4 regions of the Pseudoalteromonas sp. 20-92 genome follow, and region 1 is predicted to be linked to each of the others. Evidence: predicted binding sites of a transcription regulator. Region 1 holds the regulator's gene; each other region holds the start of a gene.

Evidence for each region. The regulator LexA, encoded in region 1, represses DNA repair genes until DNA is damaged. The targets are predictions, from matches to a motif close to TACTGTATNNNNATACAGTA.
Region 2: uvrD (DNA helicase II) is a predicted target of LexA. The motif match lies at 3,388-3,407, and genes of this name have one in related genera.
Region 3: NRL14_RS09590 (SulA-like leucine-rich domain-containing protein) is a predicted target of LexA. The motif match lies at 1,973-1,992, and genes of this name have one in related genera.
Region 4: ruvC (crossover junction endodeoxyribonuclease RuvC) is a predicted target of LexA. The motif match lies at 1,790-1,809, and genes of this name have one in related genera.

Annotation. Positions count from the first base shown of each region.
Region 1 is NZ_JANJGQ010000011.1:35,588-40,186, reverse strand. It holds gene ctaD (cytochrome c oxidase subunit I) at 1-808, opposite strand, end outside; gene coxB (cytochrome c oxidase subunit II) at 808-1,950, opposite strand; gene lexA (transcriptional repressor LexA) at 2,419-3,036, opposite strand; gene NRL14_RS11310 (M12 family metallo-peptidase) at 3,300-4,599, shown strand, end outside.
Region 2 is NZ_JANJGQ010000007.1:2,739-7,337, forward strand. It holds gene NRL14_RS08730 (GNAT family N-acetyltransferase) at 1-1,180, opposite strand, end outside; gene uvrD (DNA helicase II) at 1,158-3,323, opposite strand; gene NRL14_RS08740 (hypothetical protein) at 3,627-3,851, shown strand; gene NRL14_RS08745 (YacL family protein) at 3,968-4,336, shown strand; gene NRL14_RS08750 (dUTP diphosphatase) at 4,442-4,599, shown strand, end outside.
Region 3 is NZ_JANJGQ010000008.1:34,601-39,199, reverse strand. It holds gene NRL14_RS09600 (NCS2 family permease) at 1-1,144, opposite strand, end outside; gene NRL14_RS09595 (tetratricopeptide repeat protein) at 1,262-1,726, shown strand; gene NRL14_RS09590 (SulA-like leucine-rich domain-containing protein) at 2,017-2,451, shown strand; gene NRL14_RS09585 (YchJ family protein) at 2,489-2,968, shown strand; gene NRL14_RS09580 (DUF6172 family protein) at 3,576-3,878, opposite strand; gene NRL14_RS09575 (VC2046/SO_2500 family protein) at 4,137-4,599, opposite strand, start outside.
Region 4 is NZ_JANJGQ010000005.1:38,905-43,503, forward strand. It holds gene NRL14_RS06795 (ABC transporter permease) at 1-1,727, shown strand, start outside; gene ruvC (crossover junction endodeoxyribonuclease RuvC) at 1,858-2,382, shown strand; gene ruvA (Holliday junction branch migration protein RuvA) at 2,385-3,002, shown strand; gene ruvB (Holliday junction branch migration DNA helicase RuvB) at 3,010-4,020, shown strand.

The DNA.
Region 1 (4,599 bases):
CAAAGGCAGGAAGAATCATTATGTACACTTCAGGGTGACCAAAAAACCAAAAAATGTGCTGAAACATCACCGGGTCGCCACCGCCTGCAGCATCAAAAAAGCTGGTCGCAAAGTACTTATCGGTAAGTACCATAGTGACAGCCCCTGCAAGCACTGGCATTACCGCAATTAATAAAAAGGCAGTAATTAACCACGTCCATACAAATAAGGGCAACTTCATCCATGTCATGCCGGGGGCACGTAAGTTCACTATGGTTACAATCACATTGATTGCGCCCATTATTGAGCTAATTCCCATAATATGTACGGCAAATACAAACAATGCAGTATTATCATTACTGTATGTTGTGGACAGTGGTGCATAAAAAGTCCAGCCAAATGCAGGCCCCCCACCAGGCATAAATAACGATGCCAATAGGATTAAAAACGCAAACGGTAAAATCCAAAAGCTCCAGTTATTCATTCTTGGCAATGCCATATCTGGCGCGCCAATCATGAGTGGTATCATCCAGTTAGCAAGGCCTGTAAAGGCGGGCATAACCGCACCAAACACCATAATTAAACCATGAACTGTGGTCATTTGATTAAAAAAGTGAGGATCGACCAACTGTAAGCCTGGTTGAAATAATTCAGCTCTGATCACCATAGCCATTGCGCCACCAATTAAGAACATGGTCAGCGAAAAAATTAAATATAAACTACCTATATCTTTATGATTAGTTGTGTAAAGCCAGCGTTTAAAACCTTTAGCTGGGTGATGAGCATGATGAGCTTCATTGGCGTTAGGTTGTTCTACTATGCTACTCATTAGTTCGCCTCCACTTTGGCATCAAGTGCTGTCTGTATTTGACTCGGTTGAATAACATCACCCGTATCATTACCCCACGCATTACGTTTATAAGTAATAACCGCAGCTAATTGCTTTATAGATAACTGCTTGGCAAAAGCTTGCATTGCCGTACCGGGTCGTCCATGGATAACTACATCAATGTGATCTTTTATATCGCCAAGCACTATCGGGCTGCCTTTAAGTGCAGGAAATACACCCGGTAACCCCATGCCCGTAGGCTGATGGCACGCTGCACAATTAGCCATATATACTTGTTCGCCTAAAGTCATTAACTCTTCTTTTGGGAGGGTTTTATCAAGTAATGCGGCATCTGCTAATGCTGCTTTTTGTTTAGCCTGCTTTGCATCTGCTAACCATGTTTTAAAATCAGCCTCAGATTTAGCAACCACCACAACGGGCATGAAGCCATGATCTTTACCACACAGCTCGGCACATTGGCCTCGGTAAGTACCTTCTTCGTTTATGTTCGTCCATGTTTCGTTTATAAAGCCGGGGTTCGCATCTTTTTTAACTGCAAAATCAGGTACCCACCAAGAGTGAATAACATCGTCAGAAGTCATTAAAAATCGTACTTTTTGATTTATTGGCAGTACAAGAGGCTTATCAACCTCAAGTAAGTAGTTAGGGTTTTTATCTGCAAGATTCGCGATTTCATCTTGCGGGGTAGATAAAATAGAGTAGAACTCTACATCTTCGCCCATATATTCATAATGCCATTTCCATTGCGAACCCGTAATTTTAATAGTGAGATCAGCTTTGCTGGCATCTTCCATTGCAATAAGGGTTTTAGTGGCTGGTACTGCCATAGCAATTAAAATAACAAACGGAATTGCAGTCCAAAGTATTTCTACTTTAGTGCTTTCGTGAAATTGGGCAGGTACAGCCCCTTTAGATTTACGGTGATGAATAAGTGCCCAAAACATAATTGCGAACACTATCACCCCAATCACACAACATATTATAAATATGGTCATGTGCAGCTGATATACATTATTGCTTATATCGGTTACGCCTTTGCGCATATTGTATTGGCTGTTCGCCAAAACTGAGTGCGAAAAAACACATAATATAAGCCACAAGGTAGAGGTCAGTTTACCCATGTGACGGCTCCTTTGATGCTATTGCGAATGCAAAGCGAAGAGGCATACGGCTTAAACGCCAATTCGTTATTTTTATTTTTTTAGCCAATCTTATTTAATATTGATTGGTTTTGCTGCGCCAACAACGAGTTTGTGTATATTGTGTGTTCTCAAAACTAAAAAGCTGTGAGTTATTATTAGCTCAGCACATTAATAATTAGCTAAAAAATGAACAACAAGCAAGTTTTAGTATAAAAAACAACCAGGTGATATTGAGTAATTAATAAAAAGTCAGTAATCAACTAGTCAACAGGAAGTTCTAAATATGAGCAAAACAAAGGGGTTTAACGCATTCGGAGGGGGAAAATATAAGTGCAAAAAAATTTACAGCTAAAATAATTAGTTGGCTGTTTACGTCCTATTTTTAGTGCTAATGTTAAAACAAAAATGCGTGCTAAAAAGCACGCATTTATAAAAATAAATTAAAAACTACATCCAATCAGCGTTACGAATAACTCCAACGGCTAAACCTTCTATATTAAAAGATTCATTTTCTAGATCAACTTCAATTGGCGAAAAGTCGTCATTCTCAGCATGCAATAATACTTTTCGGCCTGCTTTTTCAAACCGCTTTACGGTAACATCATCATCAACACGAGCAACTACAACTTGTCCATTTTCTGCAACTTGAGTTTTATGCACAGCTAACAAATCACCATCCATAATACCTATATCTTTCATGCTCATACCGTTAACTCGCAATAAAAAATCAGCAGCCGGTTTAAACATTAATGGATCAATTTTACAATGACTCTCAACGTGCTCTTGCGCCAAAATAGGCTCTCCCGCTGCGACTCGCCCGATAAGAGGTAAACCTAACTGTTCAGGCTCTTCTTCCTCAACAAGTTGAATACCTCGGCTTGCACCTGGTTTCATCTTAATAGCACCTTTTTTAGCAAGCGCTTTTAAATGCTCTTCAGCAGCATTGGCACTTTTAAAGCCTAATGTTTGTGCAATTTCAGCACGTGTAGGAGGCATACCAGTGTCTTTAATAAAAACTTTAACTAATTCGAGAATTTGAGCTTGGCGCTTCGTTAATGGTCGCATACAACTGGTTTTCCATACAGTACATTTAACTGTGAGTATATACAGTTAAATAAAAATCGCAAATTTAAATTACATTGATTGCTTGCTGTTAATAAATCACTTTTACACTTATGTAGAAACAACGAATGCTTACATAAAATAAACATTTGTATCTTTATATTTACGATTAAGGGCTAATTTGATGACAGCCACATGTTAATAAATTGAAAACAACTTATTAACATGTACACTTTATGTGTACAAACACTTAAAAGGATTATCAAATGAAAAAATATTCACCATTGTTTATTGGCTTATTGTTTAGCGGCTATGCGTATGCCCAAGTCCCACTTTTCGAAGTGCAGCACTCTAACTTTACGCAAAACATTAATAAAGAAGGTAATGCTCAATCTCAATTTGGGCAACCGCTTTTCGAACTAAGCGCAAAAACCAATGCATTCTTTTTACCTGTTCAGGGAAGTGACATTGAATTTATCAAAAGTACAGCAAGTACATCAGCAACTGGTAACTTAATCTGGGTAGGTAAAAGCTTAGATGGTGACGAAGTAACACTGATAAAATCTACAAAGGGGATTTCTGGTACGATAAAGGTAAATGAACATGTTTATAAATTGCAACCGAATAAACATTCTGGTCATAATTTTATTGAATTAGATCCTGCCAAACAACCTGCTGAGCATGCACCCGATTATCAACAATCTAATAACACTATTTCAATCAGTGAACAAATTTTAACAGAACAAAGCTTCCAAACAGCTATGGCAACTAACGCGCAAAGCAATATTAGCTTACTCGTTTTATACACCCCAGCCGCAGAACAAAAATCTAGTGATATTAATAGCTTGATTGATCTTGCAATAGTAGAGACTAATCAGGGTTACCAAAACTCAGGTGTCAATGCAGTTGTTAGTTTGGCCCATGTAAGCCGAGTTAATTATACTGAAGCTACAAATTCAGGTACGGATTTAAATCGTTTAGCTGCCAAAAACGATGGTTATATGGATGAAGCGCACACACTACGAGATCAATACGGTGCTGATGTAGTCATATTAATAAACGACATTAACGGCTACTGTGGCCAAGCCAAAGCAATTGGTGCAAATGCTAACAGCGCATTTGCGATGGTTGATTATGACTGTGCAACCGGCTATTACTCTTTCGGTCATGAAATTGGTCATTTACAAGGTGCTCGTCATAACCCTGAAAACGATCCATCAACATCTCCTTATTCGTTCGGCCATGGTTATCAGCAACCTCAATCACAATGGCGTTCAGTAATGGCTTATAACTGTACAAATAACTGCACAAGAATCAATTACTGGTCAAATCCAAACAAATCATACAGCGGAAGTGTTATGGGAACTCCATCAAAACACGATAACGCTAGAGTCTTAAATTTAACAAACCCAACAATTGCAAATTTTAGATCTGCATCTAGCCCACCGGTAAATAACAATACACTGCAAAATAACCAATCTATCGTTGTTAGTGGTGATCGAAACAGTGAGCAATTGTTTACTTTTACAGTGCCAAGTGAAGCTGAGCAAGTCACATTTTCGACCT
Region 2 (4,599 bases), on a different contig from region 1:
GGGCAATAACTTGTTGCAGTAAAGACTCATTGTTACCAAGGGACTGCTGTGTTATTTCACTATGAACTGGCTGTTCTAATTGATTACTACTTAACTCTATATATTGTGCATCGAGTGCTAGTAGTGTGCGAATGTGTTGCTCAAGAGGATCGTGTTTAGCAAAGCGCAGTGGCTCATCAAGTGTTACAACTTTAGAGGCTTTATAGTGTGCTTTAATATAGTTACTAAAGCGAATGGTATAACCCCTACCATTGCCCTCATACCCAACCAGAGTGCTTGCAAATACTATACGAGGGTAATGAGCTAGCATTTGTAGTAATAACGGAACAGGGATTGCTGCAGCTTCATCAACGAGTAGTAAATCGCACTCAGGTAGTGTGTTTAATAACGCGTCAGGTGCAACGTAGTGCAAGTTGGCGAGCTGTTTATGTTCAGCGTTGTATTGAAGGCTTAACTCTTGGGCTAAATGTTTAAAGCTGCTATGGGTCGCTTTAAATTGAGTGCTGCTAATAATTACTTTTTTATCAGCTAATTTTGCGGCTGCTAAGCCAAGTGCTGCCGACTTACCTCTGCCTCTATCAGCATTAATGAGTAAAGGCCTATTGGCACGGCCATTAGCTACTTTTACTATTTGTTCAACGCAGTTTTGCTGTGGTAGATAATCAATTTTATTATCCGTAACAGAGCTGACGAGATTACTAATACAGCCATTTTGTTCACTAAAATGAAAAGCGGGTAATCGCTTAATAATAGTCGCGAAACGTTGATTAAATAAACTGTAGTCAATACTCTGACCGTGTGATTGCACTGTACTTAATGAGGGGTCTTGCCAAGAGGTTAAATCATTTAATTCGGGCAGTAATAAAAACAGCATACCGCCTGCTTTAACGGTGCCGGTAAGTGCTGCAAGTTTATCAGGGTGTAAACCACTAAAACCATCGTAAACAGCATGAGCAAATTCTTGCCCTAAAATTTGGTGAGTGCGAGTAGGCCAGTACGAATTTTTGATCGCGCACTGCTTTGATACAACAAGTGTATTGTTTTCATCTATTAATGAGTTAAGTAATTCATAACACCAAACTGAGCTGCCAGTAATTAATACTAGCTGGCGATGATACGCGCCAGCTAATTGTTGCTCTAACTCATTTAGGTGTGCTTTATACCGCTTGTAATCGTGCATAGGCTGTTACTAACCATTTACTACCAAGGTCGTCAAAGTTAACTTGTACGCGAGATTGTGCGCCACTGCCTTCGTAATTAAGTACGGTACCAATACCAAACTTAGCATGCAGTACGCGTTGTCCTAAGTTAAAGCCACTGTCTTCAAATGCGGCATGGCTAACTGATGCGCTAAAACGCCCAGCGGCAGGCGGGCGAGAAACCTGTGTTTTAATACGGATTTCTTCTACGCAGTCTTCAGGGATTTCGCGTAAAAAGCGAGATGGGCTATGGTATTTTTCTTGCCCGTATAAGCGGCGACTCTCAGCATGGCTAATGTATAACTTATCCATTGCTCGTGTCATGCCTACATAACAAAGGCGGCGCTCTTCTTCTAAGCGACCCGACTCTTCGTTGCTTTGCTGAGAAGGGAACATGCCTTCTTCTACGCCTACCATAAACACTAGCGGAAACTCTAAGCCTTTAGCTGAGTGAAGCGTCATCATTTGTACGGCGTCTTCGTGTTCTTCTGCTTGTCCTTCACCTGACTCAAGTGACGTATGGGCTAAAAAGCCTTGTAAAGGTGAGCTGTACTCTTCGTCTTCAGGCAGCTCATACTGATCACAAGCGCTAATTAGCTCTTCTAAGTTTTCTACGCGAGCACGGCCTTTTTCACCTTTTTCGGCTTGGTACATTGCCATCAAGCCTGAGGTTTGAATTGTGTACTTAGCTTGCTCATGCAAAGTTAAATCGCTAATTTTATCTTCTATTTGTTCAACGAGTTCTACAAACTTACTTACTGCACCAGAAGCACGACCAGATAAATGCTGTTGTTCTACAATTGCTTTTGCGGCATACCAAAGCGGTAACGATTCTGCTCGTGCACAATCGCGTATATGGCTCAATGTTTTATCGCCAATACCGCGTGCTGGCGTATTAATTACACGCTCAAACGCGGCATCGTCTTGACGATTACCTACTAGGCGTAAGTACGACAACGCATCTTTAATTTCTTGTCGTTCGAAGAATCGCATACCACCATAAATACGGTATTTTAAGCCTTCTTGTAGCATGGCTTCCTCGAGTACACGAGATTGCGCGTTACTACGGTATAAAATTGCGGCATCTTGTAGTGCATTACCTGCATTTAACCAGCTTCGTAGTTTGCTACTTACAAAGCGTGCTTCGTCTAACTCATTAAATGCCGCATAAATAGAAATTGGCTCGCCATCGTTACCGTCGGTCCATAAGCTTTTACCCATACGCTCTGAGTTATTTTGAATTAATGCATTAGACGCTTTCAAAATAGTTGCTGTTGAACGGTAGTTTTGTTCAAGACGAATGGTTTCTGCGCTAAAGTCAGTTAAAAATCGTTTAATATTTTCGATTTTAGCACCGCGCCAACCGTAAATACTTTGGTCATCATCGCCTACAATCATGATACTGCTTGTATCGCCTGCAAGTAACTTTAACCAAGCATATTGAATGGTATTTGTATCTTGGAACTCGTCTACGAGCATATGTGCAAAGCGTTGCTGGTAATGACGTAGTAACGTAGGGTTATTTTTTAACACTTCGTAGCTGCGTAGTAATATTTCGGCAAAATCAACTAAACCAGCTCTATCACAGGCTTCTTGATAGGCGGCGTAAACACGCAGCATCATTTGCTCGTTAATATCGTATGCTTGAATATCTTTAGGGCGAAGTGCTTCATCTTTTTTGGCGCTAATGTACCAGCCAAATTGTTTAGCAGGCCATTTTTTATCATCGATATTCATCGATTTTAATAAGCGCTTGATCATCCGAAGTTGATCGTCAGAGTCTAAAATTTGAAAGGCTTCAGGTAAGTTAGCTTCACGGTGATGAGCACGTAAAATACGATGCGATAAACCATGGAAAGTACCAATCCACATGCCACCTACAGGCGCTTTTAGTGTTTCTTCAACGCGGCCACGCATTTCTTTAGCGGCTTTATTAGTAAATGTAACTGCAAAAATACTGTAAGCGGAGGCTTGCTCAACTTGCATAAGCCACGCAATACGATGAACTAACACTCGTGTTTTACCAGACCCAGCACCTGCTAATACCAGCATGTTTTGTAGTGGGGCTGCAACGGCATCGCGTTGTTTGTCATTTAAGCCATCGAGTAATTGTGAAACGTCCATCGTTACGCCTTTTTAATCAATATTGTGGCCAGTATAACAGGTGTTTTTGTTAGGCTAAATAAAATACTGTTTTTATAAACAGCTATTTATAAAATAGTGTTCAAAACGAGTAACTTGCTAATTAATTGAGCGAATAGAAAAGTGCAAACACATAACAAAAATTGCTAATTTGACCTAAAGTTAGCAAAATTTACTAACTCTCTAAATCTAGACTAATTTAACTATTTGATTTGTAAGCTTTAATAAATTGGCATAGAGTGTGTAAGTAAATAATTATAAAATCAAATAAATACAGAGGTTAGTATGGCAGATCAAGGTTCTGGCGGTAACGTAATCGCAGCATTATGTAATATATTTTTTCCTGGTTTAGGGCAGTTAGTGCAAGGGCGTATTTTAGCGGCTATATTTTTTGCACTCGCTATTATAATAAGTTACGCACTAATTTATGTGCTTGTAGGCTTTGTACTTGTGCCTATTATTTACTTATGGTCGATTATTGACGCAGCGCGTTATAGATCGCGAAGTTAACGGTTTTCAAGTTGAGTAAAATAGCGCCCATGTGGCGCTATTTTACTTTATATGTCCTGTGGTTTACGGGCGTTTACGTATATAATTACGCAATTAAAGATTTACAGGCAAACCCTATGGAATATCAATTTATTCGCGACCCTATTAGTGGGCTACGTATTAAAATAAGCAGTGAACACGCTATTATTGGTCGCTGGCTAAACGAAGAAATAGGCAAAGACAAAGTAGCCATGGTGCAAGCGCTTATTGCATCGGTGAGTTCAAGCTATGAGCCGCTAACGCTAAAAGGCCAAGAAATAGATTTAATATTAACCAAAGACGAAGCATTATTTGAAGCCCATGCGCTTCATCAAGACAGCGAAGACCTAATAGCGTATCAAGATGACGATTTAGCGCTTGAAGAAAATGGCTTAAGTAGTGGTTGTGGCTTTGAAGATTTCATTGATTTAATTGATTCATGGCATGAGTTTACGACGTCACGATAAACATAACTAGCACACTAATAAAAATATACAGCAATGCACAATCAGCATTTTATCTGTATTATTACACCAACGAACATTACGCCAATCAAAACGACAGGAACTGATATGTCTGCCAATTTAAACAAGCTAGTAGTGATGCTAGAAATGCAAAACGCCATGAATACTAAAGTACATGAGCAATGGTTTACTCAAGGGTTTGAATGGTACCGCGCTATTTGGGTTGAGTGTGCTGAAATGTTGGATCATCATGGTTGGAAATGGTG
Region 3 (4,599 bases), on a different contig from region 1:
GCGTCATCAGTAAAACGACTGTAACGGGAATGGCATCGGTCATATCATCCCAATTAACAAACTTCAGATTTTGTAGCATTAAAACTGCAACATATAAAATGGCTCCAGCGGTTGCGTAAGCTGGTACCATTTGCGCAAGTGGTGCAAAAAACATCATAAGTAAAAAGCAAATACCTACCACAACTGCTGTTAAACCAGTACGCCCACCTACAGATACACCTGCAACAGACTCTATATAAGATGTTGTAGTAGAAGTACCTAACATAGCGCCTGCAATTGTTGCTGTACTGTCAGCACTTAGCGCTCTTCCTAACCGAGGCATATTTCCTTTTTCATCAGCAAGCCCTGCTTTTTGAGTAACTGCAACTAAAGTACCCGAGGTATCAAATAAATCCACAAACAAAAATGCGAAAATAACGCTCAACATAGACAATTCAAGTGCAGCACCAAAATCAAGCTGCATAAAAGTAGGTAAAATAGAAGGAGGCGTAGCAACAATTCCATGGTATTCAACAAGCCCTAAAGCCAGTGCGATACAGGTCACTAATAAAATACTAATTAACACACCACTTTTAAAGTTACGATATAAAAGCGCAGCAATAATAAAAAAGCTGAAAATAGCTAATAATGGGCCAGCTGAAGTTATATCACCTAATTGTACTAACGTTGCAGGGCTGGCAACGATGATGCCCGCATTTTTAAGAGCAATTAAAGCTAAAAATGCGCCAATACCCGTTGCAATGGCCCGCTTTAAAACCAAAGGAATGGCATTAATAATCCACTCACGAACTTTAAACAGGCTTAGAAGTAAAAATATACACCCAGACATAAAAACAGCACCTAATGCCGCCTGCCATGTGTAACCCATCCCTAATACAACACCATATGTAAAAAATGCATTTAACCCCATTCCAGGCGCTAATGCTAAAGGATAATTAGCCCACAACCCCATAATAAAACAACCAATAGCAGCTGCAATACAAGTTGCTACAAAAGCAGCTCCCTGATCCATTCCAGCCTCTGCTAACATGGCAGGGTTAACAAATACAATGTAAACCATTGTGATAAATGTAGTAATACCCGCAATGCATTCACGGCGGACTGATGAGCCATTCTCACTAATTTTAAATAAAGCTTCGAGCATAATAGACTTATGGTTGTAAAAAGTGGCAATATTTTAACATAAAAATCATCTTTTACAGGACATTTTACCTTGCGATATACTAAACTATTGACTTAGTTACATAACGAATGAGTGAGCATGATAAAAACAACACCGACAGGCCAAGATTTAGAGCAGCAGTTAGACAATATACTGTCCTTTGTCACGCAACCTAGCGACACTAACTCAACGCCAACTAACGAAAATAGTCAGCAAAATACACTGAACAAAGCACTGTATTATTTAAAAAATAATCAAAATGCACTTGCTGCGAAGTGGATGCGTTTAGCTGCGATGTCTGGAGAACTTCGAGCACAATTTTACTTAGGACTATTTTTTGTAAAAGGCCAAGGTGTTCCGCAAAGTGTATTTCATGCTGTTGCATGGCTAAGCTTATCAAGTAGTCAAGGTCACGAGCCAGCAACTACTGCATTAACTGACTTGCGTAAACACATTGAAACTAAACGCTTTAAAGATGCCCAATGCTACGCTGCAAGTTTATATGAACAAATTCACCAATTGAAGTTTTCTCACCTAATACCAAATAACGCTAACGAAGAGTAAATTACACATACGAAACTAAGCTGTAATTTACACATGAAATCATTATTTAAAGCTGCCATATCAACCTTCAACAGGTGTATACAGTATTCAACACAATAATGCACAGTTGGAAACAACAACATAAAGGTAAATTTAAATCATTAAATATTAATAACTTAAAAAAATGACAATTTAAAAAAAGTCTAAATCTTAAATTATCGTACAAAAAAATAGCAAAAAACACTTGCACACAAACACTGTATAAACTACTGTATGTAAATACTGTATAAAAACCCAGTGAGTGAAGCGATATGTTACAACCAATTACCGTACGAACAGTTAAAAGCTACCAACAAGACAATAAAAGCGATTGTGTTAATTTAATTGAAATTGAAGATGAAATTTCGGCAACATTTGAGCTATTAAAAGTATTACATCAATACAATAGCTTAAATGCTTGGACATTATTAATCGCACCCGATCACGTCCCTAGTAAAGCGCTACTTGATTCGTGCTCTATCGATACGAGTAAATTACTCGTTATTAGACAAAAACACTTAGTGAATCTAGAGTACGTATTAAATTCGGCTTTACACAACGGTAATTTTGCAGCTGTAATTACTTGGACTGGTATAGTTAATAACCAGCTATTAACTAGCTTATCTCTGGATATGAGTAAAACAAATACAAAGTTATATTGCTTCACGAAAAACAAACAAACCACAGAGATATTACTAGCTCAATAATCTTGTTAAACTAACATTTTAGCTTTACACCAAAATTATGACCTCACTGAATAAAACATTATGTCTTTGTGGCAGCCAACAAAATTATGTTGACTGCTGCGAACCTTTTCATTTGGCAATACAGCATCCTCAAACACCAGAGCTACTTATGCGCTCTCGTTATAGTGCTTATGCACTCAAAAATGCTAAGTATATTTATCAAACATATACAACAGATAAACAGCCCGAAAACCCCGTTAAAGAAATTAAAGAATTTGCAGATGGTTGCCGCTTTATAAAACTGACAATTATAGACTCAGGCCACGATGATAGTCAGGGTTTTGTAGAATTTAAAGCGCACTACTTTTATGATAATTTATACTGTGAATTGCACGAACAATCAAAATTCATTAAAGAAAAAAATCAGTGGAAATATTCTGACGGCGTTATATTACCTGTTGCAGATATAAAAATTGGCAGGAACGATGATTGCCCATGTGGCAGTGCTAAAAAGTATAAAAAGTGCCACAGCCTATAAACCTCAACTTACCCAGGCATCAGGTATTTTGAAACACACTAATTAGTTAAATAATATGTACTCTAGTTTTGTACATATTATTTAACTAAATGTGGCGCATACGCACGAAAAGTTATTTATTTCCAAAAAACTCAGCGTCTCTAAATAAAATTTTTATACCAATCTGCTTATGTATGGGGTCTATTTAACGTTAAGAAAATTACGCTAGAACTAGGCAAAAGTTTTTGTATCTAGTTGTTCTAAATAAAAAATTTTTAACGACGTTATAGTGCAATTTAATTCGTTAAATTGATCAAAGATTTATGCAGGTTGGTATTATAGGGTTATTAGATAATTTATATTGTTCAAATACTTATACCAACTTTTTTAATTAAGTGATCTATTTTTAGATAACAGAATCGTGTCGATAGCAAGACAAAAAATCGTTATTTAATTGTCCTATATCAGAAATTTTTAACGCCGTTAGCGTCAGATTTAATCCCTCAAACTGATTAAGCATGATTGCGGATTGGTTGGTTAGTATTATTCAGATTGATATTAAAACCCACATAACAAAAATGGACCACTTGGGTCCATCTCTACTTTACGAGTACTTAAAATTTAAGAGTTACTCGTCGTCATCTAAATCAGCTTGTTGACGCTGTGCCGGCTTTGCTAAAATCTCTACGTAGAAAGACTTTAAATCTTGCTTTTCGATGTCGCTGATATGATTGCTAATCTCTGCAACGTGCACTACTTGAGCATCTTCAGCTGTATTACCAAACTTACAGTCAAATGCCCAGTAATCAGCATCTTCAGGTAGCGTTTTATTACGTTCTCTTTTCAAATATTTTTTCACTTCGTGCTTTGCAGCATCGACCATACGAGGGTATTTGATTTTCTCGTGATTCAGCGTGAATGTTTTCTTCATTACGTTCCTAATTACCTTGGTTTAATGATAACGGCATTTCATGTCATACCATTTGACATCATTATAGCAATTGCATTAAATTTTTGGATGGTTTTTTTAAACTAAATCAATTTTTAGGCAATTAACATTATAAATAGCTACAAAGCCTCTCTTTTTAGCCATCATTATTATAAAAATGACCATTTAAAGCTTGTTTTACTGGGCCTGACACAAGCTGATTTGAAATCGTAGATAGATAAATTATTTTATAGGTCAATATTATGCTGTAGCTAAGTGAAGCGGTTGATGTAATGATTCATCATTAAGACCATCATAGAATGAAGCTACGTCCATTTGCGGATGCGATAGCTGAGTCTCTTTGTTCTTAATACGTCTGCGCACAGCTAGCTCACAATTATCAAGCACATTGAGTGGAATATGAGCTAAATCATTTCTTATTGAAAGTGGTTCAGGGTTTAAGCAGTGTCGTAACTTAATATCGCTCATACCTGCATGCTCTCCCACATTTGATAATAAAGCGGCGTTGTGTTGCCCAATCAACATATTAAACTCATCCGGTGCTAAAGGCTGCTTCGGACCCGAACCAAATTGCTTACGAAGTGTCTCTTCTTCAACAATAGGATTTTCAATATCTGTTTTTGGAAAATGGAACTGACTAAAATCAAGCGCATCTTGGGATAACATTGCCAATAAAAGAGAAAACTCTCCTCGACGTTGTTCG
Region 4 (4,599 bases), on a different contig from region 1:
CCGGCCTATTAGGTATTATTTTGGCTGCAGTGGCTATAGCTGTTTCAGCAAAACGTTATTGTGAACGCCAATACGACCCAGTAGCGATGATGAAAACGCTCGGCGGTAGCCGCTCAATGATCCGCAAAATATACATGCTGCATTTATTGCTTGTATGTGCAATGGCGGTAAGTATAGGGCTGTTAATTGGTTATGGTTTGCAAGAAATAGCAACAAGTTACTTATCAAAAAGTATGGGCACAGAGTTACCCTTAGGTGGCTTTAAACCTTGGCTGGTGGCTATAAGCACCGGCGTAATTTGTGCTGTTATGTTTTCTATTAAACCATTATTTGATTTATTTGATATTCCGCCGCTTAGAGTACTGCGCCGTAACTTAGGTGACAAGTTGGCAGTAAGTCGTGTGCATTTAGGTATGAGTGCGCTAACCGTGTTTTTATTAATGTGGTTATTTAGCAACAACATAAAAATAACGCTTATTTTGTTTATATCAACACTTGCGCTAATTGGTGTGCTGTTTTTAGTATCTAAATTAATATTTGGTGGTGGTCGAAAACTAGGATTAAAGCCAGGTAACAGTTGGTCGCTTGCAATTGCGTCTATTCAAAAGCGTGCCAATGTGAACGCGGTACAGTTAATTAGTTTTTCGTTAGCGATTAAATTACTGCTGTTTTTAGTGGTACTTAAAAACGAGATGATATCTGATTGGCAGTCGCAACTACCAAACGATGCGCCTAATGCGTTTTTAGTTAATATTACGCAAAATGAGCTTGAGCCAATTAATGAATATTTAGCACAAAAAGATATTCAGGTATCAGAGTTTTATCCGACTATTCGTGGACGTGTAAATGCGGTAAACGGCGAGTTGGTAGCACGTTCTGTATCGCTGCAAGACAACGAGAAAAAAGACGAAGAAGCACGTGCAGGTATTGGTCGTGAGCTAAATCTTACATGGCTTAAAGATGTGCCTGATCAAAATGAAGTAACACAAGGCACGTGGTTTGGTGAAAATGCGATGGCTGAGGCTTCAGTAGAGGAGTCGATGCTTGAGCGTTTAGATGTTGAGATAGGCGATACGCTTACATTTTTAATTGGTTCGCAGTCGTTCGACGCTAAAATCACTAGTGTGCGCAAAGTAAATTGGGCCACGCTTAAACCTAACTTTTTTATTATTTTAAGTCCTGATGTACTTGCAGATTTTCCGGCGACGTATATTTCGTCGGTACGTATAAATCCAGATCAAAAACGTGACTTTAGCCAGTTATTACGTACTTACCCTACTATTACAGCCATTGATATTGATAACTTTGTTAAGCAAATACAAACAACTATATCGCAAGTCTCTCTCGCAATTGGGTTTGTACTGGCTATTGTTGTGCTGTGTGGGGCGCTTGTGCTTATATCGCAAGTGCAAGCTAGTTTAGGTGAGCGTATGCAAGAAATTGTAATACTTAGAACGCTTGGGGCTAAAAGCCGATTAATTAAAAACGCGACCCTGTATGAGTTTTTATTACTCGGTGGTTTAGCCGGTTTAGTTGCCGCATTTTTTAGTGATATAGCGCTTTTAATTGTGCAGCAACAAATGTTTGATTTAGCCGGTAAGCTACACCCACATATATGGATTATTGGGCCGGTAGCTGGCGGCGTATTTGTGGCTGGTTTAGGTTATTTAATGATTGCCCGAACACTTAAACAAAACACCCAAGGATTAGTGCGTGCCCTAGGGTAAGCTTAAACTAACATGCTCCTGTAAATACCCACCTAGTACGTGGGCATTTTTGTTTTTCTTTGTACTGGTAATTTATACAGTGCTCTGGCATTATTGGCGTAATTTAAAAATAATAACAATGGAGCGCTGTTTGGCCATTATTTTAGGGATCGATCCTGGTTCACGTTTGACCGGATATGGTGTTGTTGCCCATCAAGGTTCTAAATTTACATACTTAGGCAGTGGCTGTATTAAGCTAGCCGATCATCCTTTTCCGATTAGGCTTAAAATGATCTACCAAGGCATTACACAGCTTATTGAGCAGTTTTCGCCAGAAACTTTTGCCATTGAAAAAGTATTTATGGCGCACAACCCCGATTCCGCTTTAAAACTAGGTCAAGCTAGAGGCGCTGCGATTGTTGGCGCTGCAATGGCCGACTTACCCGTATTTGAATACTCAGCTAGGCAAATTAAGCAAGCAGTAGTAGGCAACGGTGGCGCAGATAAAACACAAGTGCAACACATGGTAAAAAATATTTTAAAACTACCCGGTACGCCACAGGCCGATGCAGCGGATGCACTCGCTATTGCGATTTGCCACGCCCACTCAGAACAAAATTTAATTAAACTAGCGGGTAGCGCAAGCAAAACCGTTAGAGGACGTTTAAGGAAATAATTATGATAGGCCGCTTAAATGGTATTTTAGTCGAAAAACAACCACCAGAAATATTACTCGAAGTAAGTGGTGTAGGTTACGAAGTACAAATGCCAATGACCTGTTTTTACGATTTACCAAAAATTGGTGAAAACGCGATTGTTTACACTCACTTTGTAGTGCGTGAAGATGCTCAACTATTGTTTGGTTTTAATAATAAAGTTGAACGTGCTTTGTTTAGAGAGCTATTAAAAGCAAATGGCGTAGGGCCAAAACTTGGCTTAGCTATTTTATCGGGCATGTCGGCAAAACAATTTGTAAGTTGTGTAAATAACGAAGACTCAACATCGCTTGTTAAATTACCCGGTGTAGGTAAAAAAACAGCGGAGCGTTTAGTACTCGAAATGAAAGACAGACTAAAAGATTGGGGTAATGATTTATTTACGCCATTTAGCGACAGCGCAGTAATAGAGCCAATGAGCGATGCGACAATTGCTAATAATGCAGCGGATGATGCCGTATCGGCACTGCTTGCATTAGGTTATAAATTGCCACAAGCTCAAAAAGCAGTAAAATCGATAAGTAAACCCGATATGTCTACTGAGGTTCTTATTAGAGAATCTTTAAAATCTATGTTGTGAGTAACCCATGATTGAAGCGGATCGCTTAATTGATGCGACTGAAAAAAAAAATGAAGATTCTATAGATCGTGCAATAAGACCAAAACTTTTAGCCGACTATAGAGGCCAGCCTCATGTTAAGCAGCAAATGGAAATTTTTATTGAAGCTGCGCGAACCCGTGGTGAAGCGCTCGATCATTTATTAATATTTGGCCCACCTGGGCTTGGTAAAACCACGCTTGCAAATATTGTCGCCAATGAATTACACGTAAGTATTAAAACAACATCAGGCCCTGTACTTGAAAAAGCAGGCGATTTAGCTGCGTTACTTACCAATTTAGAAGAAGGCGATGTACTGTTTATTGATGAAATACACAGATTAAGCCCACAAGTTGAAGAAATACTCTATCCGGCAATGGAAGACTACCAGCTTGATATAATGATTGGTGAAGGCCCAGCTGCGCGTTCTATTAAATTAGACTTACCTGCATTTACACTTATTGGTGCAACCACACGAGCAGGCTCGCTTACATCGCCACTGCGTGACCGTTTTGGAATTGTGCAGCGATTAGAATTTTATTCTGTAGAAGATTTATCGCACATAGTAGGGCGCTCTGCACATTACCTTGATTTAGAGATGTGTGACGATGGCGCTACCGAAATTGCTCAGCGCTCGCGCGGCACACCACGTATTGCAAACCGCTTATTGCGCCGTGTACGCGATTACACTCAAGTAAAATCTGACGGCACAGTAAACGCCGATGTAGCTAAGCAAGCGCTTGATATGATTGACGTAGATAAAAGTGGTTTTGATTATATGGACCGCAAGTATTTACTCGCCATAATCGAAAAATTTATGGGCGGTCCTGTAGGGCTCGACAATGTAGCGGCTGCTATTGGCGAAGAGCGCGAAACAATAGAAGATGTGATAGAACCATTTTTAATCCAGCAAGGATTTATTCAGCGCACACCTCGCGGGCGAATAGTCTCTGACAGTGCATACCATCACTTTGGATTAATGCCAAAAAAGACGACTTAATCTAAATTACAATTAATCACTTGCGCTTGCATAAGTAAATGTACAGCAAGCGCGTATACCTAATTTTATAATGTTACCCACCATATTTTCACATAGTTACTCTAAACCAAGTTATTACAATTTTACCCACTATATAATCAGTTAACGCTTAATTCACAGAGCGTTAAGACTTGCGTGGCTATGCTGCGGGCTATTCGATAGATAGAGTATATTGCATAGCCGTTATCGTATTAGGCTGTTACAGTGTTGTTTAGTTTGCAATAATACTTAATCAATTAGAGGGATTAAATCTGACGTTAACCGTGTCAAAAATTTCTGATATACGACTGTATGGATGTAGAACAATGAGTGATAACAACTAAATAACGAAATTTTTGCCTTGTTATAGATACGATTTTCTTATCTCAAAATAGATCGCTCAATTAAGCAAATTGGTATTAAATGATTTCAATTTTTTGGCAAAAAAAACCCGCAAAAAATGCGGGTAAACAACAAGTTGAAGGAAGTAATCTTGGGGAACTACATTTTACACAACTAGGTTTTATCCTAAAAATGTAAAACAATGTAATACGATAAAAT